DNA from 4 places in the Neobacillus sp. K501 genome. Region 1 is predicted to be linked to each of the others. Evidence: riboswitches for the same ligand, from Rfam matches in the RefSeq annotation. Region 1 holds a riboswitch; each other region holds the start of a gene.
The links. A riboswitch is a leader RNA that binds a small molecule or an ion and turns the genes downstream of it on or off. The one in region 1 is predicted to bind S-adenosylmethionine.
Positions count from the first base shown of each region.

Region 1 (7,740 bases):
TTAATTTTAGAAGATGTTGCTGTCCCAGTAGAAAATTTATTAGGTGAATATGGCAAAGGTCATGTTATTGCCTTCAATATTTTAAATATCGGCCGCTATAAATTGGCAGTCGGCGGTGTCGGCGGTTCTAAAAAGGCATTTGATATGACGGTGAAATATGCAAATGGGCGTAAGCAATTCCAAACTCCAATCTCTCAGTTCAATTTAACGAAAGAAAAGTTTGGAACAATGGCTTCTAAAATCTATGCTGCAGAAAGCTCTGTTTACCGTACGATTGGTTTGTATGAAGAAAACCAAGGGAAGCTTTCAACAGAAGAAGCGAAGGACATTAAGAAGGTTGCAAATTCGATTGCTGAATATGCGATTGAATGCTCCGTAAATAAATTCTTTGCAAGTGAAGTATTATCTTATGTTGTCGATGAAGGCGTACAAATCCATGGTGGATATGGTTTCATGCAGGAATATCCAATTGAAAGAGCTTATCGTGACGCACGTATCAACCGTATTTTTGAAGGAACAAATGAAATTAACCGTTTGCTAGTTCCAGGCACTTATATCAAGAAGGCATTTAAAGGCGAGCTTCCATTATTCCAAAAAGCGATGAAATTACAAGAAGAGCTGATGATGTTAATGCCTGAAGAGCCAGGTGATGAGCCGCTTGCACAAGAGAAGTACTTGGTAAGCAATGCAAAGAAAATCGGTTTGTTAGCTGCCGGCCTAGCTGCACAAAAATTTGGTAAAGCACTTGACAGTGAGCAAGAAATTTTAGCGAATATTGCTGATATTGTATCCAATGCTTATGCAATGGAATCTGTAGTCCTACGTACTGAGAAAGCAATCGCTAAGACTGGTTTAGAAAAGAATCAGCAAAAACTTCTTTACACGCAAATCTTCTGTCAGGAAGCGTTTAACGAAATTGAGCAGCATGCAAAAGAAACATTAGTTGCTACAGAGCAAGGCGATACGCTTCGTATGCTAGTATCTGCCCTCCGCAAGCTAACACGTTATACTCCTATCAATGTGATTGCGAAAAAACGTGAAGCAGCCGATGTTCTAATTGCCGCTGAACGCTACACAGTATAATTATTAAATGTGTTAGGCTCCTGCCCAGTTACAGGAGCCTAATTTTTTTATTTAATTTTAGGAGGATTATAGCGAATGAAGTCGAATCATTTCTAGTATGCCATTTTTCCTTTTACACATGTTATGGTAATATTTTATTGACTCTTTTATCATTTATTTTCAAGTAGAAGGCGGTGAAATAATTGTCTCTGACTTTTTACTGGTATCCGAAGTGCAGTACATGCCGTAATGCAAAGAAATGGCTGGATCAGCATCAGCTATCATACAACGAAATACATATTGTCGAAAATCCACCGTCTCCAAACGAGCTTAAGGAACTATATCAAAAGAGCGGAATGGAATTAAAGAAGTTTTTTAATACAAGCGGACAAAAATATCGGGAGTTAGGTATCAAGGATAAAATGAACACGGCATCCGAGGATGAGCTTCTTGAATTACTTGCTTCTGATGGAATGCTAATTAAAAGACCGCTTTTAACAGATGGTGAAAAGGTAACGGTTGGTTTTAAAGAAGAAGATTATGAGAAAATATGGTTATAAACATTTAATTGCGCTTTTTAATTCGTTAGAATCGATTTTTTATCGATAAAAATATATTGGAGGTAGTTTAACATGACAACACCAAAGGGATTACGCTATTCTGAAGAGCATGAATGGGTAAAGGATGAAGGCGCAACACTTCGAGTGGGTATCACTCACTTTGCACAATCTGAGTTGGGAGATATCGTTTTCGTTGAGCTTCCTGAAGTAGGCGATGAAGTGACAGCGAATGAGCCTTTCGGAAGTGTTGAATCCGTTAAGACAGTTTCTGAGCTATATGCACCAGTAAGTGGTAAAGTTGTTGAAGTGAATGAAGATTTAAACGACAGCCCAGAGTTTGTTAATGAATCTCCATATGAAAAAGCGTGGATGATCGTGATTGAACCTTCAGACCGCAGCGAATTAGAAAAACTAATGACACCAGAACAATACGAAGAAATGGTCAAAGAAGACTAAACAAATGGATTAAGCACCTTGTTAGCGCAAGGTGTTTTTTTTTGGAAAAAAATTCTCCAGATTAATTCTAAAAGTAGGGGACACTATAATAAAATTTATTTATAAGGTGGTCCTAACAATGACATTGAAACAGCAAAAAATTGATGTAACTGACAGAGTCATTGGAAAAATGCAAAATGGAGAAATAGAATTATTTCTAGAAAATACATCGATTGGAAAAATCAAATTGCCGGGGGATATGGAAGTGCAGCTTGATCATCATTTTGAAGTAGATCAGCGGAAGATATATCAGCATGTATCCGTTACGGAACAGCCCGACGCAAAATATACAGATTGTGATGATGGTGGATGGTGTTAAAGCCTTTGAGAAAGTGCAGACACCTATTATCAAATGGGCATTCATGGTATAGTTAACATATTAAACACGTTATTATACTTCTCGAATATGTTAACATTAAACAAATAACATACTTAATAATAGGTGATGGATGATGAGTGACTCATTTGCTGACAAGGTCCTTATTGTTGAAGGAAAATCAGACAAGAAAAAAGTAAAGAGCATCTTAAAGGAGCCAATTGAAATTATTTGTACGAATGGTACGATTAGCATCACCAAATTGGATGAATTGATTGATTCCCTTGAAGATAAAGACGTCTACATCCTCGTTGACGCTGATGATGCAGGTGAAAAGCTGCGTAAACTATTGAAAAGAGAATTTCCTAATGCTGAGCACCTGTATATTGATCGGATGTATCGTGAAGTAGCTACCGCACCTGTATACCACCTAGCAACGGTTCTCATAGGTGCAAACATCGATGTCCATTCTGAGTACTTAGAAATGGGCTGATAAACGAATGAACGAATGGAGCCTTGATGAGTTATCATCATTCACTAAACAACATGCTACTGGTCTGGTTTACTTTTATACACCCCTATGTGGTACTTGTCAGCTCGCATCACGAATGCTTCAAATAATTGAGCAAATGGTCGATATAAATATGGGGAAAATGAATTTGAATTATTTTCCTGAGATTGCAGAAGATTTTGCAATTGAAAGTGTTCCTTGTTTACTTTTTTTCAAAAATGGCAAGGTTGTGGAAACGGTTTACGCATTTCACTCAGTCCCTTATCTGTATGAAAAAATAAAAACCTATATATAAGAAAACGGATGCTATGGCATCTGTTTTTTTTGTCGAAAGAATAACAAAGGGATTTTAATCGATTTCCTGAATATATAGGGTGAGCAGGTAATCGGAGGGATTGAAATGAGAGATGCCGTAAAAGCTTTTCTTACCACCATTAAAGAGCGTGAACATTTGTTGAAATTGATGGAAAACCTAGAAATGCTTGTAATTAAATTGGTTTATGAACAAAACACGATCGAAATGGCTTTTCATCGTGGTGCCGCAATCTTTCTAGAAGAGAATAAACAAAAAGCAATTTCCTGCGAGATTTCCGGTGATGCGGAGTCGATAAAAAGCCTAATAAAAGGTGAGAAAAAATTAAGATATTTTATGAGGGGCGGGCAGTTAAAAGTTACAGGCTCCTTTCGCACCATATTATTGCTAGAGTCGATATTTTATTTAACAAAGCCTGATGGACAAAAAAGAAAATTAATTTCCTAAAAAGCTATTGACGGCTTCTCCTACAATAGTGTATTATCTTTTTAAATATTCAATCAATAATGACAATTCAATAAATATCTTATCCAGAGAGGCGGAGGGACTGGCCCGACGATGCCCGGCAACCGGTTATACAACACGGTGCTAATTCCAGCAGAGTATTACTCTGAAAGATAAGAAGAGCGTACCGCCCCTCTTCTTGAAGAGGGGTTTTTATTATAGGCTAGTTTTTTGCTCTAGCGGAACATCGATAAGCGGAGAATTTTCCGCTAATCTCTATTTTGAAGCTTAGAAAGGGGAAATAAGCGGAGAATTTACTCTTATCTCTCTAAAAAAGGAGAAATATTAAAAAATTTATCTACTTAAGCGGAAATACTTCCCTTATTTTTATGGAAATAGGGTTATTTCCCGGATTAACCGGAATTTCTCCGCTTAATCCAACCACTTCGAAATCAGCCTAGATTACGATAAGAGACAATATTAAAATATAGGAGGAATGTTTGTATGGGAGAGAATCAAAAAAAATATCGTTTTGAAACACTAGGTGTTCATGGAGGACTATCTCCAGACCCGGTTACAGGAGCAAGAGCAGTACCGATTTACCAAAACAATGCCTATCAATTCAAAGATACAGAACATGCTGCAAACCTGTTTGCTTTAAAGGAGTCAGGCTACATATACACCCGTATTCATAACCCGACAACCACCGTCTTCGAAGAAAGAATTGCTCTCTTAGAGGGAGGGGTTGGAGCCCTTGCCGTGGCAAGTGGTATGGCCGCGATTACATTAGCCATTTTAAATATTGCTGAGGCTGGGGATGAAATTGTTTCAGCTTCTACTCTTTATGGCGGTACTTATAACCTATTTGCTGTTACCCTGCCTAAGTACGGGATCAAGGTGAAATTTGTCGACCCTGAGAACCCAGAGAATTTCCGTGATGCGATCACTGAAAAAACAAAGGCAGTATTTGCTGAAACAATTGGTAATCCGAGCCTTCGCGTTCTTGATATTGAAAAAGTAGCTGAGATTGCTCATGAGTCTGGTATTCCATTAATCATTGATAATACTTTTGCTACACCGTATTTATGCCGGCCAATCGAACATGGTGCCGATATAGTCGTTCATTCTGCCACGAAATGGCTTTTAGGCAATGGAACAACAACAGGCGGTGTCATAGTGGATGGTGGGAAATTTGACTGGAATTCAGCGAAATTCCCTGGGTTTACGACACCGGATGCCAGCTACCATGATCTTGTCTATGCAGAGGCACTAGGTGCAGTGGCCTACATTGTGAAAGCACGTGTACAGCTGCTGCGTGACTTAGGACCGTCACTTAGCCCACAAAATGCCTTTTTGTTTACGCTAGGTCTTGAAACCTTGCATGTACGGATGAAAGAGCATGTCGCCAATACAAAAGCGGTCGTGGAATATTTAGTGAATCACCCTGCGGTGGATTGGGTTTCCTACCCGGGTCATGCCTCCCATCCTGATTCCGAATTAGCAACGAAGTATTTGCCTAAAGGGGCAGGATCGATGATTGTGTTTGGAATTAAAGGCGGCCGAGAAGCAGGGGCAAAAGTAATTAATTCTGTGCAATTATTTGCTCATGTTGCCAATGTTGGCGATGCCAAAAGCCTTATTATTCATCCTGCCAGCACCACGCATCAGCAGTTAGATGCTGAGGGGTTAAAAGCTTCTGGTGTTTCCGAGGATTTAATTCGCCTCTCGATTGGAATCGAGAATGTGGACGATATCATCGAGGATTTAGAAGCGGCAATTGAGGCAGCGACAGGTGTTGGATCCCTAAAGGCAGAAGCTTAACTTTTTTTCGAAATAGGAAGAAAATTTCGTTGACAGCTCTTTTTATCCATGATACGATAGCTTTCGTAATAAAATAATTACTTTAATCAGTGAACGAATTAATTGAATATAGGATTGCTTAATGCTCTTATCAAGAGAGGTGGAGGGATGTGCCCGATGAAGCCCGGCAACCGTCAATATTTTATTGAAATGGTGCCAATTCACACAAAGCGTATGCTTTGGAAGATGGGAGAAAGGATTCATTTATGATGCCTTTCTGCCCGCCTGCAGAAAGGTTTTTTATTTTAGTAAAATAAGAATCTTTTCATATAAACAGTCAAAACCTATATGTAAGGCAAGAAACACATTCTGAATTTTCGTAATTATTATTTAACTTTCTGGATAAAAAGTAGGTGATTCGATGATTTCAATAAAAGATGTCCGAAAGATTTTTCCTTCCAAGCAGGGACAGCTCAAAGCGGTCGACAATGTGAATCTGGAAATTAAAGAAGGAGAAATATTTGGCGTCATTGGTTATAGTGGTGCAGGTAAAAGTACCTTAATCCGCATGTTAAATGGTTTGGAGCTGCCAACAGAAGGTTCTGTTACGGTTGCGGGCCGAGTGATATCAAAGATAAAAGGCAGTGAACTTCGGAAGGCACGTCAGGAAATTAGCATGATCTTTCAGCATTTCAACTTGCTCTGGTCGAGAACAGTAAGTGAGAATATCGCCTTCCCGCTAGAAATCGCTGGCGTGAAAGGGCCTGAAAGACAAAAGCGAGTTAACGAATTAATAAAATTAGTCGGATTAGAGGGTCGAGAAAATGCTTATCCTTCCCAACTAAGCGGCGGACAAAAACAGCGGGTTGGGATTGCTAGAGCACTTGCAAACAATCCAAAGGTTTTACTTTGTGACGAGGCAACCTCGGCACTTGATCCACAAACGACCGATTCGATTTTGGAATTATTGGTTGACATTAATAAAAGGCTTGGGCTAACAATCGTGTTAATTACGCACGAAATGCATGTCATTCGTAAAATTTGCCATCAGGTTGCTGTCATGGAAAGTGGCAAAGTGGTGGAACTTGGTCCTGTATTGGATGTATTCAAAAATCCACAGCAGCCGATTACAAAGAGATTCGTTCAACAGGTTACCGAGCCGGAAGAAACGAAAGAAACGGCGGAGCATCTTCTTGATCGTTACCATTCTGGTCAGGTTATCCAGCTTACGTTTATTGGGGAATCAGCTGAGCAGCCGGTTATCACCAATTTGATTCGTCATCATCAGGTGACCGTAAATATCCTCCAAGGGAAGATCTCACAAACGCAAAGCGGCTCCTATGGAACCTTGTTTATCCATTTAGATGGTGAGGTTGCAGAAGTGAATAAAGCGGTAGACTACATTCGCTCGCAGCAAGTTGGAGTGGAGGTGGTAACAAGTGAATAGTAATCAACCATATTTTCAAGAAATTGATTGGGAAGAAATGTGGGAAGCAACAGTCCAAACGCTTTATATGTCAGGAGTATCGGTCCTAGCTACATTTATTCTAGGAATTTTACTTGGTTTGCTGTTATTTCTAACTGGTAAAGGCAATCTCTGGGAAAACAAACCGGTCAACACCGTTATTGGAGCTTTTGTTAATATTTTTCGTTCGATTCCTTTTATTATCTTAATCGTACTATTAATTCCATTCACTAAGTTATTGGTTGGTACGATGATTGGTGAGAATGCTGCACTCCCTGCCTTAATTATTGGAGCCGCGCCGTTCTATGCACGAATGGTTGAGATTGGCTTGAGGGAAATTGATAAAGGTGTCATTGAAGCAGCAAAATCCATGGGGGCAACCACGAATACGATTATCTGGAAGGTTTTACTCCCAGAATCTATGCCAGCTCTAGTTTCTGGTATTACCGTTACGGCGATTGCGCTTGTTGGATATACAGCCATGGCCGGTGTCATTGGAGCAGGTGGACTTGGTAACCTTGCCTATCTCGAAGGCTTCCAGCGAAGTCGAAACGATGTAACCTTAGTTGCAACGATTATCATCTTAGTCATTGTTTTTATCATTCAGTTTATTGGTGATCTTATCACTACAAAATTAGATAAACGATAAAGGAGAGGTCAAAATGAAAAAGTGGTTAAGTTTATTATTAGCAGTATCATTTGTATTGGTTTTAGCAGCTTGTGGAACATCAGAAGAGAAGTCTGATGGCGGCGGTGAAGAAGCTGGTGAAAAAA
Region 1 is NZ_JBSLYA010000009.1:166,211-173,950, forward strand. Features, by position in the region: gene ACWM35_RS19455 (acyl-CoA dehydrogenase family protein) at 1-1,083, shown strand, start outside; gene ACWM35_RS19460 (arsenate reductase family protein) at 1,266-1,622, shown strand; gene gcvH (glycine cleavage system protein GcvH) at 1,695-2,078, shown strand; gene ACWM35_RS19470 (YusG family protein) at 2,197-2,436, shown strand; gene ACWM35_RS19475 (toprim domain-containing protein) at 2,570-2,926, shown strand; gene ACWM35_RS19480 (thioredoxin family protein) at 2,934-3,239, shown strand; gene ACWM35_RS19485 (SCP2 sterol-binding domain-containing protein) at 3,345-3,704, shown strand; SAM riboswitch class I at 3,781-3,881, shown strand; gene ACWM35_RS19490 (O-acetylhomoserine aminocarboxypropyltransferase/cysteine synthase family protein) at 4,206-5,522, shown strand; SAM riboswitch class I at 5,647-5,754, shown strand; gene ACWM35_RS19495 (methionine ABC transporter ATP-binding protein) at 5,923-6,948, shown strand; gene ACWM35_RS19500 (methionine ABC transporter permease) at 6,986-7,615, shown strand; gene ACWM35_RS19505 (MetQ/NlpA family ABC transporter substrate-binding protein) at 7,629-7,740, shown strand, end outside.

Region 2 (7,740 bases), on a different contig from region 1:
ATCACTAATCTTGACCTCTACATCAGGATAAATCAACTTCAAGGACTCCAAGGTCTCAGGAATATCCTCCTTGATATGTCCCGCTGAAAGTAAAAATAGAGGAACTACATGGATTTCCTTTGCTCCTTTTTCCACACAGCGCTTAAAACCATCATGAATTAACGGTTCCGTCAATTCAAGAAAACAAATTTCCTGAATCGGGACATCAATACGACTCATTACTTTTTCAATAAAGCCTTTTGCTTCCAATGAACCTTTTTTCGAACGAGTACCATGACCTATATAAAGTATAGCTTTCATCCTATCTGCTCCTTAACCGTGAACCACTGGCAGATTGGGGACAATTTCTTCCTGGAACCAGTTCAATTTATGATGCAAACGCACGACTTCTCCAATTACAATCATACTTGGGTTGGAGATTTCAGCTGCTTTCGCCCGTTCTTCTATTGATTCTAGGGTTCCAACCACGGTTCTTTGGTCACACAATGTTCCCCAATGAATAACCGCTATCGGGGTTTGCGGTGATTTCCCATGATTGATTAATTGCTTAGTAATGAAAGGAAGATGGGACACTCCCATATAGACACATATGGTGTCCACTCCCTTAGCTAAATGTGACCACTGGTGCTCCGCTTCCACATCACCAGCTTGATGGCCGGTAATAAAAGCAAAGCTCCGACTTAACTGTCGATGGGTGACAGGGATACCTGCATAGGCAGAGGCGGCAATGCCTGCTGTAATGCCAGGAACAATTTCAAACGGCACTCCATGGCGGACACATTCCTCCGCTTCTTCCCCACCGCGGCCGAATACAAAGGGATCTCCTCCCTTTAAACGAACCACCTGATTACCCTTTAAAGCATATTTTACAAGAAAATGATTTATCGTTTCCTGTTTCATCGTATGATAATGAGGAAGCTTGCCACAGTAGACAAGCTGGGCCCCCTCTTTTGCATACTGCAGCAGTTCGGGATTGACGAGCCGATCATAAAGGATGACATCAGCATTCTGCAGGCAACGCAATCCTTTAACCGTTATTAATTCGGGATCCCCAGGACCCGCACCTACTAAATAAACCTTGCCAGCCATGGCTAATCATCCTTTCCTTACTAAATAATGTTCTTTTTCTGAAGGTAAGCTAAAACTTGTTCTACTGCTTCTTCAACGGATAATAGATCCGAACGTAAAATGATTTCTGGACTTTCCGGTGCTTCATACGGAGAATCGATCCCTGTGAAATCCTTTATTTCTCCACGGCGAGCCTTCACATAGAGCTGTTTAGGATCACGGCGTTCACATTCATCCAAAGGACAATCCACAAAAACTTCAATAAATTCGCCTTCTTCAAAAAGGGCACGAACTTGGTCACGGTCTGAGCGAAACGGTGAAATGAAGGCTGTTGTTACAAGCGCACCACTATCAACAAATAGCTTCGCGACCTCGCCAATTCTTCTAATATTTTCTGTCCGGTCATAATCAGAAAAGCCTAAATCCTTATTTAAACCATGGCGTATATTATCACCATCAAGGACATATTCATTAATGCCCTGTCGATATAATTCACTTGAAACAGCATTGGCGATTGTAGATTTACCTGAGCCAGAAAGTCCGGTAAACCATAATACCGCACTCCCATGGCCATTTTGGACACGGCGGTCAGATTTTGAAACAGTACTTGCATGCCAGGTGATATTCGTTGCTTTAGTCATTGCTCCCTCAGCCTCCTTACACAGTCGCTTTTTCTTTCAATCCTTCAATTAACACCTCAACAACCTCTTTGCGGCTGAAGGTAGATGGTGGCAGCTCTCCAGCGCGCAGCAATTCTCTAACCTTTGTTCCAGAAAGGATCACGCGGTCCTCCTTGCTGTGTGGACAAGTTTTATCGGAGGCCATTCCTTCACATTTATTGCAATAAAAGCTATGTTCGAAGAATAATGGTTTAATGCCAAGCTCTCCTTCAGGAAACTCACTGAAAATATACTGTGCGTCATACGTTCCGTAATAATTTCCGACACCAGCATGGTCACGGCCAACAATAAAATGGGTGCAGCCGAAATTTTTACGGGCAATCGCATGGAAAATCGCTTCTCTTGGACCCGCATAACGCATGGCAGCAGGATAAACGCCAAGCTGTACACGCTCTTCTGGATAATAATTTTCAAGAAGTACGCGGTAGCTTTTCAAACGGACATCCGCAGGGATATCATCGGATTTTGTTTCCCCAACAAGCGGGTTAACGAACAGACCATCAACCGTTTCCAAGGCAGCCTTTTGAATGTATTCATGTGCCCGGTGGATTGGATTTCGCGTTTGGAAGCCAACCACAGTCTTCCATCCCTTTTCTTCAAATAAAGCTCGTGTTTCCTTCGGTTCAAACCAGACATCGCCAAAAATCCCTTTTTCTGATTTTTTAACTAAAGTCACTTCACCCGCCAGGTAAACCGGTCCTCTTTCAAATAACCGTTTTACACCCGGATGAGCAAGCTCATTGGTTTTATATACTTCTAGTGCTTCCTTATCTAAATCTGGCTCATACCACTCAGAAACCTTGATGACACCATAAACTTCTTTTTCAAAAACAAGCTTGATTACTTCCCCCACTTCAAGGGATGCAGCAGTTTCATAGGATACAGGCAATGTCACCGGAATCGACCAAATCGTATTATCTGCTAGACGCATATTTGAGACGACAGAGTCATAATCTGCTTTTCCGAGGAATCCTGTTAATGGACTGAAAAGACCAACCCCAATTAATTCGAGATCACTCAAGGCAATCGCGTCAATTTGGATTTCTTTTTCGATTTGGGATACATCATAAGCTGGATCGTATGCTTGAATTAATTTTCCTCCATGAGGTGCTGGTAAAAATGACAACAGAATCAAACCTTTCTTTATATATTTAGCCGTTTATTTACGGACCTAGTAAATGGAATTAATATATTTGTCCTTATTCCTTTGCTGCTTCTTGGGACATCGTTAAGGCAGACTTCGGTCGTTTCATCAATGACATCACTCCGAATACTGAAATCAATACACCTATCATCGCCACAATTGGATAAAAATTATGTTCAATGATCAACTGGATTAGGGTATACGACAATACCATTGACAGCACTGGCGATACAATCCAAACCGTTAATAGCTGAACCACTATGCCTTTTTTCAAAACGGATTTCCCGTGTTTGGCGAAGCCGATTCCAATGATCGATGAAGTTGTAATTTGGGTTAATGGGACAGGAATCCCAAAGACGGATGCAATTGTCACAATTGTTGCTCCGGTACCTGAGATGACACAGCCCTCTTCCAACTTTAAGGTGGTGATTTTCTTCCCATTTGTTTCTAAAACACGATGACCGAGAATCAATGCTCCAGCCGCTACAAATAATCCGCCCCATAGGATTCCTTTATCTGTTGTAAGAATCCCAGCGCCGACAAGCGGCCCTACCGCATTTGCAACATTATTCATTCCAGCCGAAAAGGCTTCGAACAATCCCATAAATACAACGAGAACTGATAAAAGGGGTACCGCTTTTGGAGCCTTCATCCACCGAGTAAAATATTTGTTTTTTAACAAATAAGAAGCCAAAATGGCGATGATGAAGGCAGCAAATGGTGTAAGCAGCCAAAAGAACATAATCCAGGCGAGACTGCCGATAAATACAGATTGATAAACAATCCCTGCCCCGACAACGGCACCCACAGCTACTTCACTAGTAGAAAGTGGAATCCCAAAGATATTGGCCAAAAACAGTGACAGGGCCGCTGATGCCAATACAATTAATGCTATTGGGACCGTAAAAGTACTGGAAGGAACAATTCCGCTGCCAATTGTCTTCACGACTTCACCACCGCCAAGCCAAGCACCTAAAAACACGGCGATGCCACAGAGCATTAAGGCTAACCGTTTATTGACAACCCCGGAACCATAAGCGATCCCCATCGAAGCAGCAGCCCCACTACCGCCAATATTTATGGCAAAAAATAAACCAATGGAAATTGCAATCATTGTGAGCAATCAATAGCCCTCCTTTAACGAGTGTGCAAGCCGCACTCCGTCTTGCCGCTTCCCGCCCATCGTCCTGCCCTGGAATCACCATCTGCTGAAACAGGCTGCGTACAAGGGAAACAACCGATGCTCGGGTAATTTTGATCATGCAGGGAATTGTAGGGAAGGTCTTTGTCTCGGATATACTCCCATACCTCATCCCAGGTCCAGTGGATTAATGGGCAAATTTTGATATTCTCGAATTTATCATCTTTATTAATAAATTCCGTGTTTGCTCTTGTCGGTGATTGCTCCCTGCGCAATCCAGAAATCCAGGCTTGTTTGGCCGTCAACGTTTCCCTCAATGGAATCACTTTACGAATTTGGCAGCACTGGTTTGGCTCTCTTTTCCATAATGCTGATCCGTATTGTTCTCTTTGTTCATCAAGGCTAAGCTTTGGCAGTTTCCGTTCGATTCTCAGCTTCGGGAATCGAGCTTCGATTTTGTTAATTACATCATAGGTCTCAGGGAAGTGTAAGCCTGTATCCAAAAAGACAATATGGGCATCTGGCTTTATTTGCTGGATTAAGTCAATTAAGACAATGGCCTCTGCTCCAAAGCTAGATGCATACACAAGTTCTTCTTCCGGATACGAGCTGTAGGCCCACTCTAAAACAGAACGTGCTCCTTTTGTTTCGTCATCAATTGTGAAAGAGTTTTTTAATGGATTCCAATTTTGATAGGTTATTGCACCCGTCATGGCTGCAAACCTCCTTTCATTCAATAAAAAAAGGCAGTCTCCACTTAAGCTTAGTGATGGAGACCGCCTCTAGTTTTTCTAGTCAGCGATTTTTATTCGATTGAAGACGAACCTTTTCATTTCTCTCAATTTGTACAATCTTTCCGTCTTGGACAACAAGGGTGATGGATCCAAATTGTAGTGTTTCCAGCATTTTCTCAAGATGTGTCATGATTTCTTCTCTGTCTTCTGGTTTCAGTGTGATTCGCCCTCCTTTCTAATAAAAAACACCCTTCCATCTAGGAAAGGCGTTAACTGCTCAGGTAACACCTTATCTCCCAAAATGAAATCATTTTGCTGGAATTAGCACCTTGCTTAGCAGGTTGCCGGGCATCATCGGGCCAGTCCCTTTGCCACTCTAGATAAGAATTTTGTAATTGATGAAATTAATCCTACCATACCAATAGGTTTTATGTAAATGAAAAACTTTAAAATTTAGAAAATTAAAATGAAGGGGAAAATAAAAGGATTCTCCAAATGAAAGAAAAGCGCCATAATCGAGTTGTACCCGACATGACGCTTCTCTTTACCTGCTCAAGTTTAGGCCATGGTCACATATTTTTCAGGCCTTTCCTCAAATTCTAGCTTCCTTATTTTTTCACGGTATTTTACTATCTCACCAATCACAATCATTGCTGGATTTTTTATCCCTTCGTTTTCAACGATCGCAGCAATGGTCTTTAACGTTCCAATTACTGTCCGCTGGTTTACCGTTGTTCCCTCCTGGATAACCGCAACAGGTGTATTTTCATTTTTCCCATGGTACAGTAATTCTTGACATATATAAGGGAGATTGCGAATCCCCATATAAACAGCGATGGTATCAACGGCTTTGGTTAGATTTTTCCAATCAATATCCACTGGTAGACCTGTCTGGCAATGTCCTGTTATAACAGCGAATGAACTGCCAAGTTCACGATGTGTGATCGGAATCCCTGCACAGGCAGGTGCGGCTAGGCCGGCAGTAATTCCAGGAACTACTTCAAAGGAAAGACCCATTTTTACTAACGCCTCAGCTTCCTCAGCCCCGCGACCAAAGACAAAAGGATCACCACCTTTTAAACGGACCACTATTTTACCCTTCTCGGTGAATTTGACTAACAAATCATTGATTGCTTCCTGGTTCATGGTATGATGACCCGGCCGTTTGCCACAATATATCAGCTGACATCCCTTTTTTGCTTCTTCTAATAGAGCAGCATTTACAAGGCGATCATAAAGAATGACATCTGCAGCTTGAATACATTTTAATGCTTTTACAGTAATTAATTCTGGGTCTCCAGGACCAGCGCCCACGATAAATGCTTTTCCCATCTAAGCCCTCCTTTATACTGAACCCCTTTGTGTATTTGTAATAGCTGGCTTAGATTTAGCCATATCCAAAACCATTTTCGGTTCTGCCTTTCGATAGGTGTAATAAAGGGCTGCCCCTGTAAAAAGCAATCCACTTATCAGGTTTCCTGCCAATACAGGAACTTGGTTCCAAATCCACCAATCTGCCATAGACACTTCCGCACCTAGCATCATGCCTGCTGGGATTACAAACATGTTGACAACAGCGTGCTCAAACCCTTGTGCAAAGAAAATTAAGATTGGTAGCCACATGGCGGCAATTTTTCCAATTACAGACTTAGCAGTCATGGCCATTACGGCACCTAGTGTGACCATCCAATTACAGAGTATCGCTTTGACGATAACCACGATGTACCCGTCTATTCCAATGTTTTTATAACCGTTCGTTTTAGCTTCTGCAACTGCGATGATTTTAGTTGCAACTCCATTATCGGTTACATGGCCAAGTTGGGTGACGGCAATGACATAAAGACCACCATAAAAAATCGCCCCGATGAGATGTCCTATAATCACCCAAAACCAATTCCTTAGCATCGCAATCACTGAAACCCTTTTTTCCATGACCGCAACAGGGATGAGTGCAAAACTACCCGTAACCAATTCCAACCCGAGAAGAATGATAATGACAAAAGCTGCCGGGAAAAGGATGGCGCCAACAACTCCCATCCCAGTCTGAATCTCAGCAGTAAAAGCTAAGGTTGTACCAAAGCCAAGAAGTGCTCCAGCTAGCACTCCACGGATTAATAAATCTTTAACTGGCAATTTTGATTTTGCCTCTCCAGCTTGAATCATATTATCGACTACTTGATACGGACTCACCAATGCCATCTTTTCACTCCCTTAAGTCTTTTATTAGACCGACCCATTCATAGACCCCTAAAAATATTTCTCTCTTAAATTCACCTATTCTATAACTATATAAATTTGATCCTCCTGAACCTCTACCGGATAAGACTGGACGCAGCCCACATCTGGTGCTTGAACCTTCCCGTCACTTACACAAATTTTCCAATCATGCATCGGGCAAAAGACAAATTCCCCACTTACAATTCCCTCCGCTAGAACCCCTCCTTTATGCGGGCAGCGGTTTTCAATTGCTCGAATATCTCCATTTTCTAATTTAAACACCGCCAATTCCTTGTCACCTATCATGACCGTTTTTCCTAATTTTAGTGGTAGATCAGTTAGCTTTCCTATCCACACATGACGAATGGTTTTTTTCATTATTTCCCTCCTATCAGTGATTAATGGGTTTCTATTGGAATCTTCACCGTTTCATAAAGGTCTTTTACTAGGTTTTTATTGTGAATCGTCTCCTGCCATGGTTCTTGAACCACAGATAGCGCTTCGTTCATTCGGCGATTGAGATTCATTACATTTCCCTTGTCCTCTAGCACTCTTTTAATATGGTCAAGTCCAAGGCGTTCCACCCAAGCTGAGGTCCTTTCCAAATAATTAGCAGTTTCACGGTAATATTGGAGATAAGCTCCGGTCATTTCCAACACTTCGTCCCCTGTTTTCAGTTTAAAGAGGAGATCTGCTTCGCGCAGATGGGTACCACCGTTTCCACCCACATACATTTCCCAAGCCCCTTCGACTCCA
Region 2 is NZ_JBSLYA010000008.1:60,122-67,861, reverse strand. Features, by position in the region: gene ACWM35_RS17655 (sirohydrochlorin chelatase) at 1-300, opposite strand, end outside; gene cobA (uroporphyrinogen-III C-methyltransferase) at 313-1,089, opposite strand; gene cysC (adenylyl-sulfate kinase) at 1,110-1,709, opposite strand; gene sat (sulfate adenylyltransferase) at 1,726-2,874, opposite strand; gene ACWM35_RS17635 (anion permease) at 2,948-4,006, opposite strand; gene ACWM35_RS17630 (phosphoadenylyl-sulfate reductase) at 4,030-4,746, opposite strand; gene ACWM35_RS17625 (YezD family protein) at 4,829-4,957, opposite strand; SAM riboswitch class I at 5,054-5,154, opposite strand; gene cobA (uroporphyrinogen-III C-methyltransferase) at 5,326-6,099, opposite strand; gene ACWM35_RS17615 (formate/nitrite transporter family protein) at 6,112-6,966, opposite strand; gene nirD (nitrite reductase small subunit NirD) at 7,042-7,365, opposite strand; gene nirB (nitrite reductase large subunit NirB) at 7,383-7,740, opposite strand, start outside.
Region 2: another riboswitch for S-adenosylmethionine. It lies ahead of ACWM35_RS17625 (YezD family protein); the one in region 1 lies ahead of ACWM35_RS19490 (O-acetylhomoserine aminocarboxypropyltransferase/cysteine synthase family protein).

Region 3 (7,740 bases), on a different contig from region 1:
CTTTTTACCAATTTCTTATAACATATCCACGGCAGCAATGACAAATACTATAATCACGTGATAAGCTTTGTTATTAAAACACTTTGCTTTTCACGGTTTCTCATTCCCTTTTAGACGGAGGTAAAGCATGAGAAATAAAGCGAAAAATTTCCCAAACCAAAATAATAACAAGCTTGAAGGTGAACCACGTGCCAAGGCCGAGTATGCATCTACAAGAGCCGACGGTACGATCAATACACACCCTCAAGAGCGGATGCGTGCTTCTAGTCAACGCTACAACGATTCACCTTAATTTTTAGATAAGAAAAACGACAAGCCAGAGAACACACTCTGGTTTGTCCTTATTTTGTGCCTTTCAACATCGAGATGGGTAATGCTTCTTCTGCCCCATCTCCTCTTAGTCTATATCCCCATGCAAAAACGCCATTCATATAATCAATTTTAAAGTATTCTCCAGGAGCACCTTCAATTTCATATATTTCTCCAGGAGCAAAGGAATCGGGATTTAATAAATATGCTCGTGCCATAACCGCCTTTCTTTCTAATACAGCAAACTCATTAACCATCCCCATTTGTTCCGCTTTTCTGGCTTTTTCTTTAAGCTGGGCAATTTCTTGTTTTAATTCATGCTCTGTCATTTCACTGTAACGTTTCTCTTGCTGCATTTAACCCACTCCCATTTAATTTTTTCTTTTATTTTAGTATAGTGATATCAAGTAAAATAATAAAGGTTGAAGTTGTACATAAAGGAGAGAGTGTATTGAAAACCATCATTATTACTGGAGCCGGATCTGGTTTGGGTAAGGAATTAGCATTAGGCTTTTCTAAGCAGGGGTTTCATTTGTTATTAACTGGAAGAACCGTTGAAAAACTTTCAGCTGTGAAAAACGAAATTGAAGCAGCTGGAGGTAAGGCTGATTATGCCATCATCAACATCAGCAACACGGATGACATATCAAACCAGGTAAGCGAATGGTGCAAGCAATATTCTATCTTTGGTCTAGTGAACAATGCAGGTGTTGGTCATTTTGGTCCATTTCTCGAAAGTAGTGAGCAGGAGATCATCGAAATGCTTAACACCAATATCCTCGGCACCATTCTTTTGACAAAAGCCGTATTACCTATTCTAGCTAAGCAAGATGAAGGTCAAATAATAAATATCATTTCAACAGCTGGTCTTAGAGGAAAAGTCAATGAAGCTGTTTATGTAGCAAGTAAATTTGCCGTAAGAGGGTTTACGGAAAGCTTGCAAAAGGAATACGAGGGAAGTAATCTAGCAATTAAAGCAGTTTATATGGGTGGGATGAATACTCCATTTTGGGCAGGCAGCACTCATATATCAGACCCCTCTCGTTTACGATCTCCACGGGAAGTAGCCGATCTCATTTTTAAACAACTTGACCAGGATTCGATTATTATTGAAAGTAAAAAATCATGACGTGAGTGCGTCATGATTTTCCATTTTCAGCTAAATATTTTTCAATAAGTTCCATTGAAAAGCCTTTTCGGTATAAGGCTTGCTTCATTTTTTGCTCATATTCAAATCCAGTGTATTTACTATACTTCCTCTGAGCTTTCTCACCTTGGTGTTGGATTGCTTCCATCTCTTCATCGTCATCCTTTTCAACTTCAGCTTCATTGATGGCAATTTGGATGACAGCAAAGGGGTATCCCTTCCTAAGCATCATTTGCTCGGCCTTCTGTCGCAAAATTCGCTCAGACTCCTTTTTATTCTTAATAAAAAATTTCTCACATAGCTTCGTCGCTTTTTCAATTTGCTCTGATTGTGGATACTCTTTTAACGCATTGTGAATGATATTTTGGGTTACACCCTTTTCCTTTAATTCGCTGGTAATTACATCTGGGCCTTTATCTGTTGTATTTTTTTGCGTTCTTACATAGGAAAAAGCGAATTCCTCGTCATTGATATATTTTTGACTTGCCAATTTATGGAGAGCTTCATTAACTGCTGGTTCTTCCATTTCTTTTTGAAGGAGATACTCTTTTATTTCCTTTTCGGTTCTCATTCTTCGAGCCAAATAATGAATGGCGAGATTATACGCCTTGCGAATATCATCTTGATACTGAATTTCTAAAAACGAAAAATCATCAAGCTCCATGCCCTTTTTCAATTGAAATTTAATTAAGACATCACTATCGACACTAAAGGCATATTCCTCACCTTTGCCGTAATCCATAAAAATATTAAACCGATCCTGATTTTTCTTCTGAGTGGTGATTTTCGTAATTATAGCCATCCTTTTCACCTCAAGATAACTTTACCATATTTTTCACGATAGTTTGTATCATTCCTTTCTTAATAGGTAAAAATGGAAGATGTGATTTATTTTTTACCATTTAGCTTTATCGATTAACAATACATGTTGAAAGGAATGAGCAATATGGCTGAAAAGAAGAAAAAGGATAAGGATAGAGGGAAGTACAGCTTAACGAGTACACAAGAGGTATTATATCAACGTGAATTTAAAATGGCAGACCGTGCAGGCGGATTTACTGATAGAAAAACAAAGCTATAAGGATTTTTGGAGTTTTTTCCATTCATGAACCCTTTTCAAAAGTAAATGCTAATAAGGGAACCTTTCTAGGTCCCTGTTAGCTCATTTTGAAAGGGGTTTTATTAATGGGTCGTGCGCAAGGACATAAAACACGTGATAAAAATAAAGGGTCACTTCCACAAGTGCCAAAAAACATGAAGTCAGACGGAATTGATGTGGAATATTCCGCTGAATTTGCAGACGGAGCAGATCTCGAAGCTACTGCTCGTGCAAATGCAGCTAACCAACGTGTAACAAACAAAAGAAGAAAGTAAAAAAAATTCATAAAAGAGAAGCAGCGGTCTTATGCTTCTCTTTTAAGCCTTTAATAAACTGCTAACGATTCAGATTCAGCTTTTCGAATTCTATTTTTACTCGGTTTATTTTGACAAATATAGACCAAATCCTCAATAACCGCACTGGCGGTTGGGAACATGCCTGCACCAGGACCTTGTAAGGTGATGTCACCAACAATGTCAGTAGAAACATTTACAGCATTTTGTACCCCTTCTACATGATAAAATGGATGGGATTGGTTCACTAATACAGGCTTAATAACGGCCTTAATTTCACTGCCTTCCTTACTTATGTGAGCTATATGTTTATATCGTAGGCCATCCTTTATTGATGCTTCCATAAGATTACTAGTTATTGAGGTAATCCCTTCCACTTCAACTTCCTTCCAATTCGGTTCCGCACCAAAAGCAATTCTGCTGAGAATCATCGTTTTATAAAAAGCATCAAAGCCCTCCACATCATTGGTCGGATCAGCTTCAGCAAAGCCCTTCTCTTTCGCCAGCAAAAGCGCTTCTTCAAAGGATTGCTGCTTCTCCCTCATTTCTGTCAGGATAAAATTTGATGTCCCATTAAGGATTCCTTGAACCTTTTGAACTCGATTTACCTTTAGTAATTGCCTGATGGTTTGGATAATTGGGATTCCTCCAGCAACGGTTGCTTCATAGCCAATAGAAACATTTTTATCTTCCGCAAGCTTCTGCAGCTCTCTTCCATGATGTGCAAGCATTTCTTTATTTGCAGTCACAATGTGAATGCCTTTCTCTATAGCTTTTTTTAAAAAAGTAAAGGCTGGTTCTCGGCCGACAATTGCTTCAACAACCACATCCAGCTTTGGCAGCTGTAGTATCTCATCCATATTATCGGTAATCAAAATATCCTCGGCAATATTTCGTTCCAATTGCTTATTCTTAACGAGGACGGCCGCTACCTCTACCTTTTTCCCTAAAACCGTCTTTAGCTCTTCTGCATGTGAATGAATCGTTCGATAAACTCCTTCTCCGACTGTTCCAAATCCCAGTATTGCCACTTTGATTACCGTCATTTCCTACACCCCTTTGAAAGAATATTAAAAAAAGAAAACCCTCTTCATAAGAAGAGGGTTTGCTTCCTCCTCTTATCTTCCAGGCTAATATTAACCTGCAGGAATTAGCACCTTTTCAAGATTACTTGATGGTTGCCGGGCTTCATCGGGCCATGTCCCTCCGCCACTCTGGATAAGAGTTTTATGTACTTTTTTTATTATCATATTATTAGGAATTTTAGTTGATTCCTCTAAAACTGTCAATATATATTGAATATTACATTTACTCAAGATTCAATCTGAGTACTTTAAATTCCAAAACTATATAACTATTGCTCGAGTGATCTCTTCAATAGAAGCTCTAAAAACAGGATATTTATGGTTATGTAATGCAAGTATATCCTCGTCTTTATTAAATCCAATTTTAGGGAGTATTGCTTCCCCATCGAGTGAAATAGCAATCGCTCCTATTTCTTTAACGTTTATTCCCTTTTTTGCCAATCTCCTTAATTCTTCCGGTATCCCCTGAATAATTTTCTTTGCAAATTGTTTCCGATTCCCGTCATGGATATCGACGATCAACGAAATTAAATATAAATAGACATCCTTTGGTTCCTGATAATCTAAAATATATTCTGATAAATCCGATTCCTCAAGTTCTCCCTTCAGTATGGAATCGTACGTTTCTTTTTTTAATGGAAATAAACTAAATATTCCCTTGGTTCCCATGTCTGTGTTTAAAACATTGTAAACCTCAGGGTTTTTTTTCATTATTTTCATCACATAATCTTCAGAAACATGCCATTCTGCTGGGTAAATTTTGTAATTAAGCTCTAACATACTAGGAATGTCACTAAGTGATGCTTTCGTTATCTTATAAAGATTGGATTTTTCATATTGTTCATTCACAATTTGCACTCCTTTACTTTTCAATTTTCTCAATCATTTCCTTGTAAAAATCGCCTTGATCAACATCATATAAATGATATGATTTTTTAATCGTATCACGTGCCTGTGAACAGCCTTCTAAGAAATGCTCGATAAATTGTGTCCATGCCTTCCATTGTTTTTTGTCATTTCTATTTTGAACAATTTGTCTATGATAAAATTCAAAAATTACATCAAACAGGTTCAAATAATAATAAATAAAAGCTTCTTGCTTTGCTTGTAGGAAGGGATCTTCTTTATTTTCTTTTTTAGATAACGGATGGTTATCATAAATCCCCCATAACTCAGGTTCATCAATTAAGATTTTATCTATTTCTAAAAGGAGCTTGTTGTGCTCAAGTATAGCCGTATTCCTAATCGTAATTTTATTAAATCGATAAGTTATGTAACTAGTAATGACTGATACGATAAATGAAATGATCGAAATTATTAACGCTATTTTATCCATACTTTCCTCCTTAATCTATTACGATAGTTCTATAAATCTATTTACTTTTTCATTATTAACGATTTCTGAATCATTCACAAGTATGTATACTTTATCTTCCAATTGAAAAAAGCAGAATAGTACCAAGAATACCTATTCTGCTTTTTCAATTATTTATTTAGTTTATTTGTAGCTAACTGAATTTGTTCCATCACCTGCTCGGGCGAGGTTCCTCCAAAGCTGTTGCGTACAGCGACAACATGCTCGGGTGATAAGACTGTGTAAATATCTTCTTCAAATAACGTACTAAACTCCTGATATTCTTCAAAACTTAAATCAAGCAAATACTTTTGCTGCTGAATCGCGTACAAGACGATTTTTCCAATTACTTCATGGGCATCACGGAATGGGAGACCCTTTCTCACTAAATAATCTGCTATATCCGTAGCATTCGAATAATCATTGTTAATCGCTTTTCGCATGACATCTTTATTCACCGTCATCGTTTCGATCATTGGCGCCAATAATTGTAGTGAACCTTCGAGTGTTTCTACCGTATCAAACATTCCTTCTTTGTCTTCCTGCAAGTCTTTATTATAAGCGAGTGGCAATCCCTTAAGAACTGTAAGTAATCCGATTAAATTTCCATAAGTACGACCTGTTTTCCCTCTTAACAGCTCAGGCACATCCGGATTTTTCTTTTGCGGCATAATGCTGGAACCTGTACAGAAAGAATCGTCTAACTCGACGAATTGAAACTCTTGGCTCGACCAAATGACAAGCTCCTCTGAAAATCTCGAAATATGTGTCATGATAATGGAGCCGATTGAAAGAAACTCCAAGATAAAATCCCTGTCACTAACAGCGTCCATACTGTTCGGATAGATTGTTTCAAAACCAAGTAATTCCGCTACTTTTTCACGATTAATTGGAAAGGTTGTACCCGCCAAAGCCCCAGATCCCAACGGAAGCCAATTCACCCGCTTCAAGCTATCTACTAATCTTTCTTTATCGCGTTCAAACATCCAAAAATAAGCCATTAAGTGATGGGCAAAGGAAACCGGTTGGGCACGCTGCAAATGAGTATATCCCGGTATCAACGTATGAACATTTGCCTTTGCCTGCTCAATAAGCGATTGCTGAACATCTTCGATTAAATTGATTAACCCTGTTGTCTTTGTGCGCAAATATAGATGCATATCTGTAGCCACTTGGTCATTTCTACTCCGTCCAGTATGAAGCTTACCGCCTACTGGTCCAATTTTTTCAATTAGCAGCTTTTCGATATTCATATGAATATCTTCGTCTTCTACAAGAAATTCAACCTCGTTTTGATTAACCATTTGGTTGATCTCAAGAAGACCACTCTTTATTTTTTCAGCATCCTCAGCAGGAATGATTCCACATTCACCTAGCATGGTGACATGTGCTATACTGCCGGCAATATCCTCCTTGGCTAATTTTTGGTCAAATGAAATCGAAGCTGTGAATTCCTCTACTAATTTATTTGTTTCCTTTGTAAAGCGACCGCCCCATAACTTGGACATGCATACTTCCTCCTAAGACCTAAGAAATTTGCCCTCGAAAACGGTTCGAGGGCACAGGATTATTTTAAAATCGTTTCTTTATTATTCACTTCAGAATAAACTTTTGTTGGTAAACCCCAAATTTTTATAAATCCAACCGCTGCATTGTGATCAAAAGCATCACCTTTTGAATAGGTTGCAAGTTCTTCATTATATAAGCTGTGTGGAGATTTTCTTCCAACAACAGTATGATTCCCTTTATGAAGTTTCACTCGAATCGTTCCAGAAACCACTTTTTGCGTTTCATCAATAAAAGCATCAAGTGCAGCCTTTAGTGGTGAGTACCAAAGTCCCTCATAAATGATTTTCGCCATTTGTTGCTCAACCTGTGTTTTGAATTGCGTAACTTCACGTGGCAGTGTTAAAAATTCAAGTTCTTTGTGAGCATTGATCAAAATAAGCGCTGCAGGGTTTTCGTATACTTCACGAGATTTAATACCTACTAAACGGTTTTCAATATGATCGATACGTCCTACACCGTGTTTTCCTCCTAGCTCATTTAAGGTTTCAATTAATTGAACTAGTGGTAATTTCTCTCCATTAAGAGCTACCGGTACACCCTGTTCGAACTCAATTTCAAGATATTCTGCCAGATCAGGCGTTAATTCAATTGGTGCGGTCCAATCAAATGCCGCTTCCGGTGCTTCAGCCCAAGGATCCTCTAGAACCCCAGCCTCGCAGGCACGACCCCAAATATTTGCATCAATTGAGAACGGGTTGTCTAAATCAACAGGAACTGGAATGTCATTTGCCTTCGCATATTCGATTTCTTCGTCGCGGTTCATTCCCCATTCACGAACAGGAGCAACCACCTTTAAGCTAGGATTTAACGCTTGAATCGAAACTTCAAAACGCACCTGGTCATTTCCTTTTCCCGTACAACCATGAGCAACAGCTGCTGCTCCT
Region 3 is NZ_JBSLYA010000007.1:18,111-25,850, forward strand. Features, by position in the region: gene ACWM35_RS15870 (small, acid-soluble spore protein K) at 128-292, shown strand; gene ACWM35_RS15875 (YfhH family protein) at 342-665, opposite strand; gene ACWM35_RS15880 (SDR family NAD(P)-dependent oxidoreductase) at 761-1,438, shown strand; gene recX (recombination regulator RecX) at 1,449-2,258, opposite strand; gene ACWM35_RS15890 (YfhE family protein) at 2,403-2,537, shown strand; gene ACWM35_RS15895 (YfhD family protein) at 2,642-2,830, shown strand; gene ACWM35_RS15900 (homoserine dehydrogenase) at 2,881-3,894, opposite strand; SAM riboswitch class I at 3,964-4,073, opposite strand; gene ACWM35_RS15905 (hypothetical protein) at 4,195-4,782, opposite strand; gene ACWM35_RS15910 (hypothetical protein) at 4,796-5,269, opposite strand; gene argH (argininosuccinate lyase) at 5,419-6,795, opposite strand; gene ACWM35_RS15920 (argininosuccinate synthase) at 6,855-7,740, opposite strand, start outside.
Region 3: another riboswitch for S-adenosylmethionine. It lies ahead of ACWM35_RS15900 (homoserine dehydrogenase); the one in region 1 lies ahead of ACWM35_RS19490 (O-acetylhomoserine aminocarboxypropyltransferase/cysteine synthase family protein).

Region 4 (7,740 bases), on a different contig from region 1:
CGTATATTATACATTTCCATGTTGTTAAACTTTATTTAAGATTATTCCAAGAATAAAATGTTTGTCAATCTATTTTTTAAAAATTTTTAAAGTGCCGATTCTTCTGACTGCTTCTTCAAGTCTTTCTTCGGATGTTAGGAGTCCAACTCGGACATAGCCTTCACCCAATTCCCCGAAGCCAATGCCAGGTGCAACCGCTATATGTGCTTCCTTAAGAAGAAGATCAGCAAATTCAGCCGAGGAAAATTCCTCAGGAACCTTTAGCCAAGCAAAAAATGATCCTTTTGGCGCCTTAACATCCCATCCTAAGGATCGAAGACCTTGTATCAACACATTTCTTCTTCGCTCATATAACTCATTTAATTCATTGACACATCTCTGTGGACCGTTTAGTGCCGCGGCAGCAGCCTCTTGGATTCCCCCAAAAAGACTGCAATAAAGATGGTCTTGCAAAAGCTCAATTGCCGAGATGACACTTTCATTCCCTAAAGCAAATCCAACTCGCCATCCTGCCATATTGTAGGTTTTTGATAAGGTGTAGATTTCAATCCCAACCTCTTTTGCTCCTTCAATTTGCAAAAAGCTCAGTGGTTTTTTATCATCGAAACCAATTGCCCCATATGCAAAATCATGGACCACACAAAGATTATTTTTGCTGGCAAGCAGAACCGTTTCTTCAAAAAATTCCTTCGTCGCCGTTGCCCCTGTTGGATTATTTGGATAGTTAAGGAACATTAATTTTGCCTTTTCTAAGTCATCTATTGGTATTTCGTTATAATCGGGTAAAAAATGATTATTTTCTCGCAGCGGCATTGTTACCATCTCAGCTTTTGCTAGGGCAACACCTGATAAATAATCTGGATATCCTGGATCTGGGACGAGAATAGTATCACCAGGATTTAATAAGCATTGAGGAATTTCTACTAATCCAGCTTTACCGCCAAATAAAATCGCCACTTCTGTATGGGGATCCAGGTTAACACCGTATTCTCTAAAATAAAAATCGGCAATAGCTTGTTTTAAATAATGATGTCCTTGAAACGGTGAATATTTATGATTAACGGGATTAGTTGCAGCCTCTTGCAATTTTCTCACGATATGTTCCGGAGTAGGCTGATCAGGATTACCTTGTCCTAAATTAATCACATCATGACCTGCAGCAATCGATTGACCCACATTTTTCACGAGTGAAGCAAAAAACTGGTCTGGAAGACTTTTTAATCGCTCTGATGGTGGATATTGTTTCATGGTCTCACCCCATTCATTTTTTTATGTTGAAATTCTAGTCACAAATGATATAACTTTTATAAAAGCTTGTAAAGAAAAATTTCTCAAAATTTACAATGGGGTGAACATTTTTGAAATTAAAAATAACCTGCCTGCAAATGGATATTTGCTTTGGTGAACCAAGTAAGAATTATCAATTAGCAGAACGTTTGATTGACCGAGCCATGATGGAAACTCCAGATATTATTGTGCTGCCCGAATTATGGACAACAGGATACGATTTAACACGACTGGATGAAATTGCTGATAAGGATGGACAGGACTCTATCACTTTTTTAAAACGTTTAGCACAAAAATATCAGGTACATTTTGTTGGTGGGTCCATAGCTAACAGAGGTGAAAACGGGGTAAAAAATACCCTCCTTATCATCAACAAAAAAGGAGAGCTAATCCATCAATATAGTAAACTACATCTCTTTAAACTGATGGATGAACATCTATACCTTGAAGCAGGAACGGAAAAAGGCTTGTTCGAATTAGAGAATCATCTTTTTGCGGGAGTCATCTGTTATGATATTCGCTTTCCGGAATGGATTCGGGCCCATACGGAACAGGGAGCGGAGGTTCTTTTTGTTGTAGCGGAATGGCCTAAATCACGTTTAGCACACTGGCGTGCATTGCTAATTGCTCGCGCCATTGAAAATCAATGTTTCGTTATTGCATGTAATCGTGCCGGAAAAGATCCCAATAATATATTTGCTGGACATTCTATGATCATTGACCCATGGGGGGAAGTAATCGCAGAAGCTGGGAGCAACGAAGAAATATTATCAGCAGAGCTTAACTTAGAACTTGTAAAAAATGTTCGAAAGCAAATTCCTATTTTTGCCGATCGAAAACCAGAATTTTATAAATAATCATTAAAATTATTGACAGTTTATTTAACATCCTGTTATCATTTTTATCATACTGAAAAAATTGAAAATTACATTTTCTCTTATCATGAGCTGGCTGAGGGATTTGGCCCTTTGAAGCCCAGCAACCGACCGTAATTCCATTGTGAAATGGGGCGCGTACAAATAGGCGCTGGGATGTTACCCTTTAAGGCACGGTGCTAATTCCAACAGAAGGAAATTCTTTCTGAGAGATAAGAGGTGCGAAGTACATTTGTCTTCTAGCCTCTTTCAGATTTAAGAAAGAGGCTTTTTCATGCTAACAAAACAGCATAAACAGGCCTCCCTATACCAAGGAGGAATACAGTTGCAGACACTTAATCAAGAAATCTATAAACCATTAACGGAAAACGATGCAATCCAGCTAGCAATATCGTTAAAGTTGTTTGATGAAAACCCAGACCTTACATGCACTGAAATTGGCGACGGAAACCTCAATCTTGTCTTTCATATCGTCGAAAGCAAAAGTGGTAAAGGCATAATTATCAAACAAGCACTTCCATATGCAAAGGTAGTGGGAGAAAGCTGGCCTCTTACTTTAAAAAGAGCAAAAATTGAAGCCGATGCCTTGAAGGTGTTTGGTCATATTGTTCCCGATCTTGTTCCAGAAGTGTATTTCACCAATGATGTGTTAGCGATTACAATTATGGAAGATCTATCCCATTTAACCATTGCACGAACAGGTTTTATTAATGGTGAGACTTATCCATTACTCTCAAAGGATCTAGGGGAGTTTCTAGCCAAAGTACTTTTCTATACCTCAGATTATGCATTAGGTCCGGAACTAAAAAAAGAGCAAGTTGCAAAGTTTATTAATCCAGACCTATGCCATATTACGGAGGACTTAATTTTCTCGGACCCTTATTTTGATGCAGAAACAAATGAATTTGAAGAAGGATTACGCCAAGATGTCGAAGCGATTTGGCATGATGAAGATTTAAAGTTTCATGTTGCTGTTTTAAGAAAGAGCTTTTTAACAGAAGCGGAAGCCCTTCTACATGGTGATTTGCATACTGGTAGTGTTTTTGCCGATAACCAAGAGACAAAGGTCATTGATCCAGAATTTGCTTTTTATGGACCAGCAGGTTTTGACATTGGACAAGTATTTGCTAATCTTCTTTTTCAGGTGATTGTAAATCATGAAAAAAGTGAGGTATTTGTCCATCATGTTGAGAATTTCTGGACTGTTTTTGAAAAACAATTCTCCAGCCTTTGGGTGTCAGAAAATAAGGACTTACTGTCAAAATCCAATTTATTTTTAAACCATGTTCTGTCTAAGTATTTTGAAGATGCCGTTGGCTTTGCGGGCTGCGAGTTAATCCGTCGAACGATTGGTCTTGCCCATGTTGCAGATCTAGACCACATTGATGACGATAGTTTCCGCTTAGCTGCAAAGCAGAAAACCCTTGAACTTGGAAAAGTACTGATTAAACAAAGAAAAAAGCTGAATGATCTTGAAACTCTTTTGAATACAATTAAAAGTCTGCTATAAAACAGGAAAAAAGCAATCATCATGATTGCTTTTTTCCTGTTTACATTACAAAAATGGATTTTCATGTTTTGCTTTAAGGCGTTGCCATCTATTTTCTACTTCTGCTTCAAATTCTTCTAGGATTGGTTTATTTTCTTCCTTGAGAAGATGTTTTGTTTTACCCATGTATTTTAACCAGTCAGAAATAGGGATACGTTTGTTCTTTGCCTCTGGATCATAGGTAATCGTCGTTACCCCTTGTTCAACCTCATAAAGCGGGAAGAAACAGGAATTGACAGCTGCCTCCAATATCGTTGCACCATAACGATCCTCAGACTTCCAGTTTAACGGGCAGGTAATAAGAATTTTCCCATAGACGGTCCCAACGTTTTGTGCATACCATTGTGCCTTTGCACCTTTTTTAATTAAATCTTGTGGGAACGCTTCTGCTCCAGTAAAGACATAAGGAATATTGGTAGCTGCCATTATTTGTGCCGTATCCTTATGATGGAAGGACTTCCCTTTTTGCATTTTCCCTACTCCAGATGTACTCGTCATATGACCGAGTGGAGTAGAATAGGACATTTGCGAACCCGTATTCATGTAACCTTCATTATCATACTCAAGCATGATCAATTTGTGTCCACGTAGAGCCGTTCCAATCGCAGAACCCATACCGATATCCATTCCACCATCGCCAGTAATCATCACAAAGGTTGCATCATCCGATACTTCAATTTCTCCACGGCGTTTCAGCTCAAGAAATGCTTCGAGTGTACCTGACAAAGTAGCGGCACCGTTTTGAAACAGGTTGTGAATCATCGTTTGCTTATGTGAACTATGCGGGTAAGAGGTCGTTGTCACATAAGCACAGCCTGTTTGAAATAGTGTAACGATATCTCCCTCAATCCCTTTAAAGAACAATTCCAATCCCGCAAAAATTCCGCAGCCAGGACATGCACCATGTCCAGAGGCAATCCGCTTTGGTTTAGTTGTGAGTGCTCGTAATGGCGGGATCTTTACCTTTAACCTGTTCATTTCTTCATCCATTTTCACTTCAATTAATCCCGATTTATAGACATCGCCATGTTGTGGAGTAATGACCGGTTTAAGAATGTTGTCCGGATTCCCTGGTATATGGCCATAATAATCAAATGGTTTATCAGCGCAGCCTTTATCCATTGCTGAGATCGCCATTTCAAAGAAGTTTAGTGCATCACTTGCGTAAAAGTCCTTACCGCCAAGTCCAAAGACGCGGCTTAAAACGATTGTTTGATTTTCACGATCATCTTGAAGCGCTGATTTGACTTCATGTGTTAAATTCGGTCCATTTGCACCATAAGAATCTGCACGTTCCCCCACTAATAATGCTTTTACATTTTTAAGAGCTTCACGGATTTCCTTGGCAGGGAATGGACGAATAATATTTGGACTAATTACCCCCGCTTTTATTCCTTTCGCCCGAAGCTGATCAACTACATCTTTAGCTGATTCAGCGGCAGAATTTAATAGGAACAATGCGACTTCAGCATCATCCATTTGATATAAATCAAGTACTGGAAACTCACGCCCTGAAATACGTGCATATTCTGCTGCAACCTCTTTATATACTTCACCAGCTGCGTAAATTGCTTCTGACTGCTGAAAATGATTGTTCATGAGATCGTCACCATTCATATGAGCGCCAATCGTAACAGGTTTCTTCGGATCTCTAGCAAAATGGTAATCGGTTGGACATTCACCAACAAATTGCTGAACAATGCTGCGATCCTTGAAATACTCTACTCTCCGCTTTTGATGGGAAGTAAAGAACCCGTCATAAGCAACAATAACTGGGAGTCGCACTTTTGAATGCTCGGCAATTTTCAATGCCATGATATTCATATCATAAACAGCTTGAGGAGTTCTTGCCGTTAAAATAACCCACCCAGTATTTAATGCAAAATAAAGGTCAGAATGATCTCCTCTAATATCAAGCGGCCCACTAACAGCCCGGGTAACTAGGTTCATAACCATTGGAAAGCGAGTTCCAGCTTGAACTGGCAGCTGTTCAATCATATATAAAAGACCATTTGCGCTTGTCGCGTTAAATACACGGGCACCAGTTGCTGCTGCACCGTAGCAAATTCCTGCAGAGCCATGCTCTCCATCCGCCGGAATCAATTTTATATCATGCTCGCCACGTGCTTTCATTTGATCTAAAAATTGAGCAACTTCCGTAGATGGCGTGATTGGAAAATACCCCATGATATGATAATTAATTTGAGCAGCTGCCATCGCAGCCATTTCATTTCCGGATTCAAAGGTTGAAAGTTGTTCAGCAACTCTCTGACTTGTTAATTTATCTTCCAAAATAGCCATTAGAAACTACCTCCTGTTACATAAGGAAAGTTTTGCTTTACCCGGTTCGCATCCGCATACCCAATCATTTCACGCAGATCTCCTAGCGCATCGGTAGGACATGCCTCAACGCATTTTAAGCAACCCTTACAGTATTGATAATCAATTCCCTTAAGAAACATTTGCTTTCTTCCGCGCTTGTCTTCGCCTTCTTCCCAAACAAAACAATAATCCGGACATACATTGTCACATGCCGCACAATGAATACATTTTTCTTGACTGAACTCTGGCAGGAATCCTTGTCGTGATCCACTTAAATCTTTTAAAATACTATTTGCCTGTGCAGTCATTACTCCGCCAATTTCCTGGGTTAAATAACCTAATTGTGGTACCGTTCTTGTGAAGCTTTTCCCCTCAGCATCTACAGGAACTTCGTATCTTTTAAATTGAACTTCATTGTAACCTCGGTCAAACGTACGAATATTTGGTTCAACTAGATGAGGGTATTTCTTTTCAAAAGTTTTGCGAATGACATTTCGCATTGAATCCGGATCTAGAAAATCACAAATTCGGTATAAGGCACCAAGCATCGCTGTATTTACCTTTGTTTTTTCCTCAACTGCAATTGTTAACGCATCGACAATCGCAAGTGTACCGTATTCAAGCTGCAAATCGGTCTTGACTTCATCAAATTCTCTTGAAGAGTTGACCAATGCAATGCCATCCGCATTCAAACCGCTTACAACATCTACCGTTTTATAGAGTGCTTCATGAAAAACGCCAATTACATGCGGCTGCTCAATCGGGCTATGATCTCTTATTTCTACATCTGCATCACAAAAGCGAATAAAACTCTTTACCGGTGATCCCTTTTTCTCAGATCCATAGGACGAAAAATTAGAACCGTTTAGTCCTAAACCTAATACTCCCGCTTCAGCAAGCATTTTTCCAGCCAGATTGGCTCCTAAGCCACCAATGGATTCTAAGCGGATTTCAAAAAATCCAAGGTCATTTTTTTTCGGTAATTTCGACATACTATCCCTCCCCATATAGATAGCAAAACTACTGCTCGTTCAAATAAAATACAAATAAAATACAAATTAAATACATAAAACTTTCAAAATTATTGTAGGGGAAATTTGAATATTACGCTGTGACAAAAATCAAACATCAACAAAAATTTCCTATAACACAATTAAATTTTTTCTTTGAAGCCTTTATTTAATTGATCATTTTACAGTAATACGAAAATATAACAGGTGGAAAACTGTAGTACAACAGACAATAATACCTCTCTCCAACCTAGCATAGCAAGGCTCACACCGTATTGGATGTGAGCCTTGTTTATGTCCCTGTCTAGCTAATTCCGATAAAATAAACTATAATAAAATATCGTTTTCAATTATACAAAGGAGTTTTACTATGAATGTTATTTGTTCGACCTTGAATGCCAAGTATATCCATACAAACCTGGCCATTCGTTATTTAAAATCCTATGCTGCCCCTGAGCATGAAATACAAATTAAGGAATACACGATTAAAGACCCTGTTATGAATATTGTTACTGACCTTTACCAGCAAAACCCTACGGTAATCGGCTTCAGCTGCTACATCTGGAATATTGAAGAAACATTAAAAGTTATTAATATGTTGAAGAAAATAAACCCTTCCATCGTGATCGTATTAGGTGGGCCAGAAGTCAGCTATGATACCGGTGAATGGATGGAAAAAAATCCAAATATTGATTTT
Region 4 is NZ_JBSLYA010000001.1:571,539-579,278, forward strand. Features, by position in the region: gene ACWM35_RS02815 (aminotransferase class I/II-fold pyridoxal phosphate-dependent enzyme) at 70-1,248, opposite strand; gene ACWM35_RS02820 (carbon-nitrogen family hydrolase) at 1,359-2,144, shown strand; SAM riboswitch class I at 2,222-2,381, shown strand; gene mtnK (S-methyl-5-thioribose kinase) at 2,488-3,672, shown strand; gene ACWM35_RS02830 (thiamine pyrophosphate-dependent enzyme) at 3,718-6,012, opposite strand; gene ACWM35_RS02835 (2-oxoacid:acceptor oxidoreductase family protein) at 6,012-7,025, opposite strand; gene ACWM35_RS02840 (B12-binding domain-containing radical SAM protein) at 7,414-7,740, shown strand, end outside.
Region 4: another riboswitch for S-adenosylmethionine. It lies ahead of mtnK (S-methyl-5-thioribose kinase); the one in region 1 lies ahead of ACWM35_RS19490 (O-acetylhomoserine aminocarboxypropyltransferase/cysteine synthase family protein).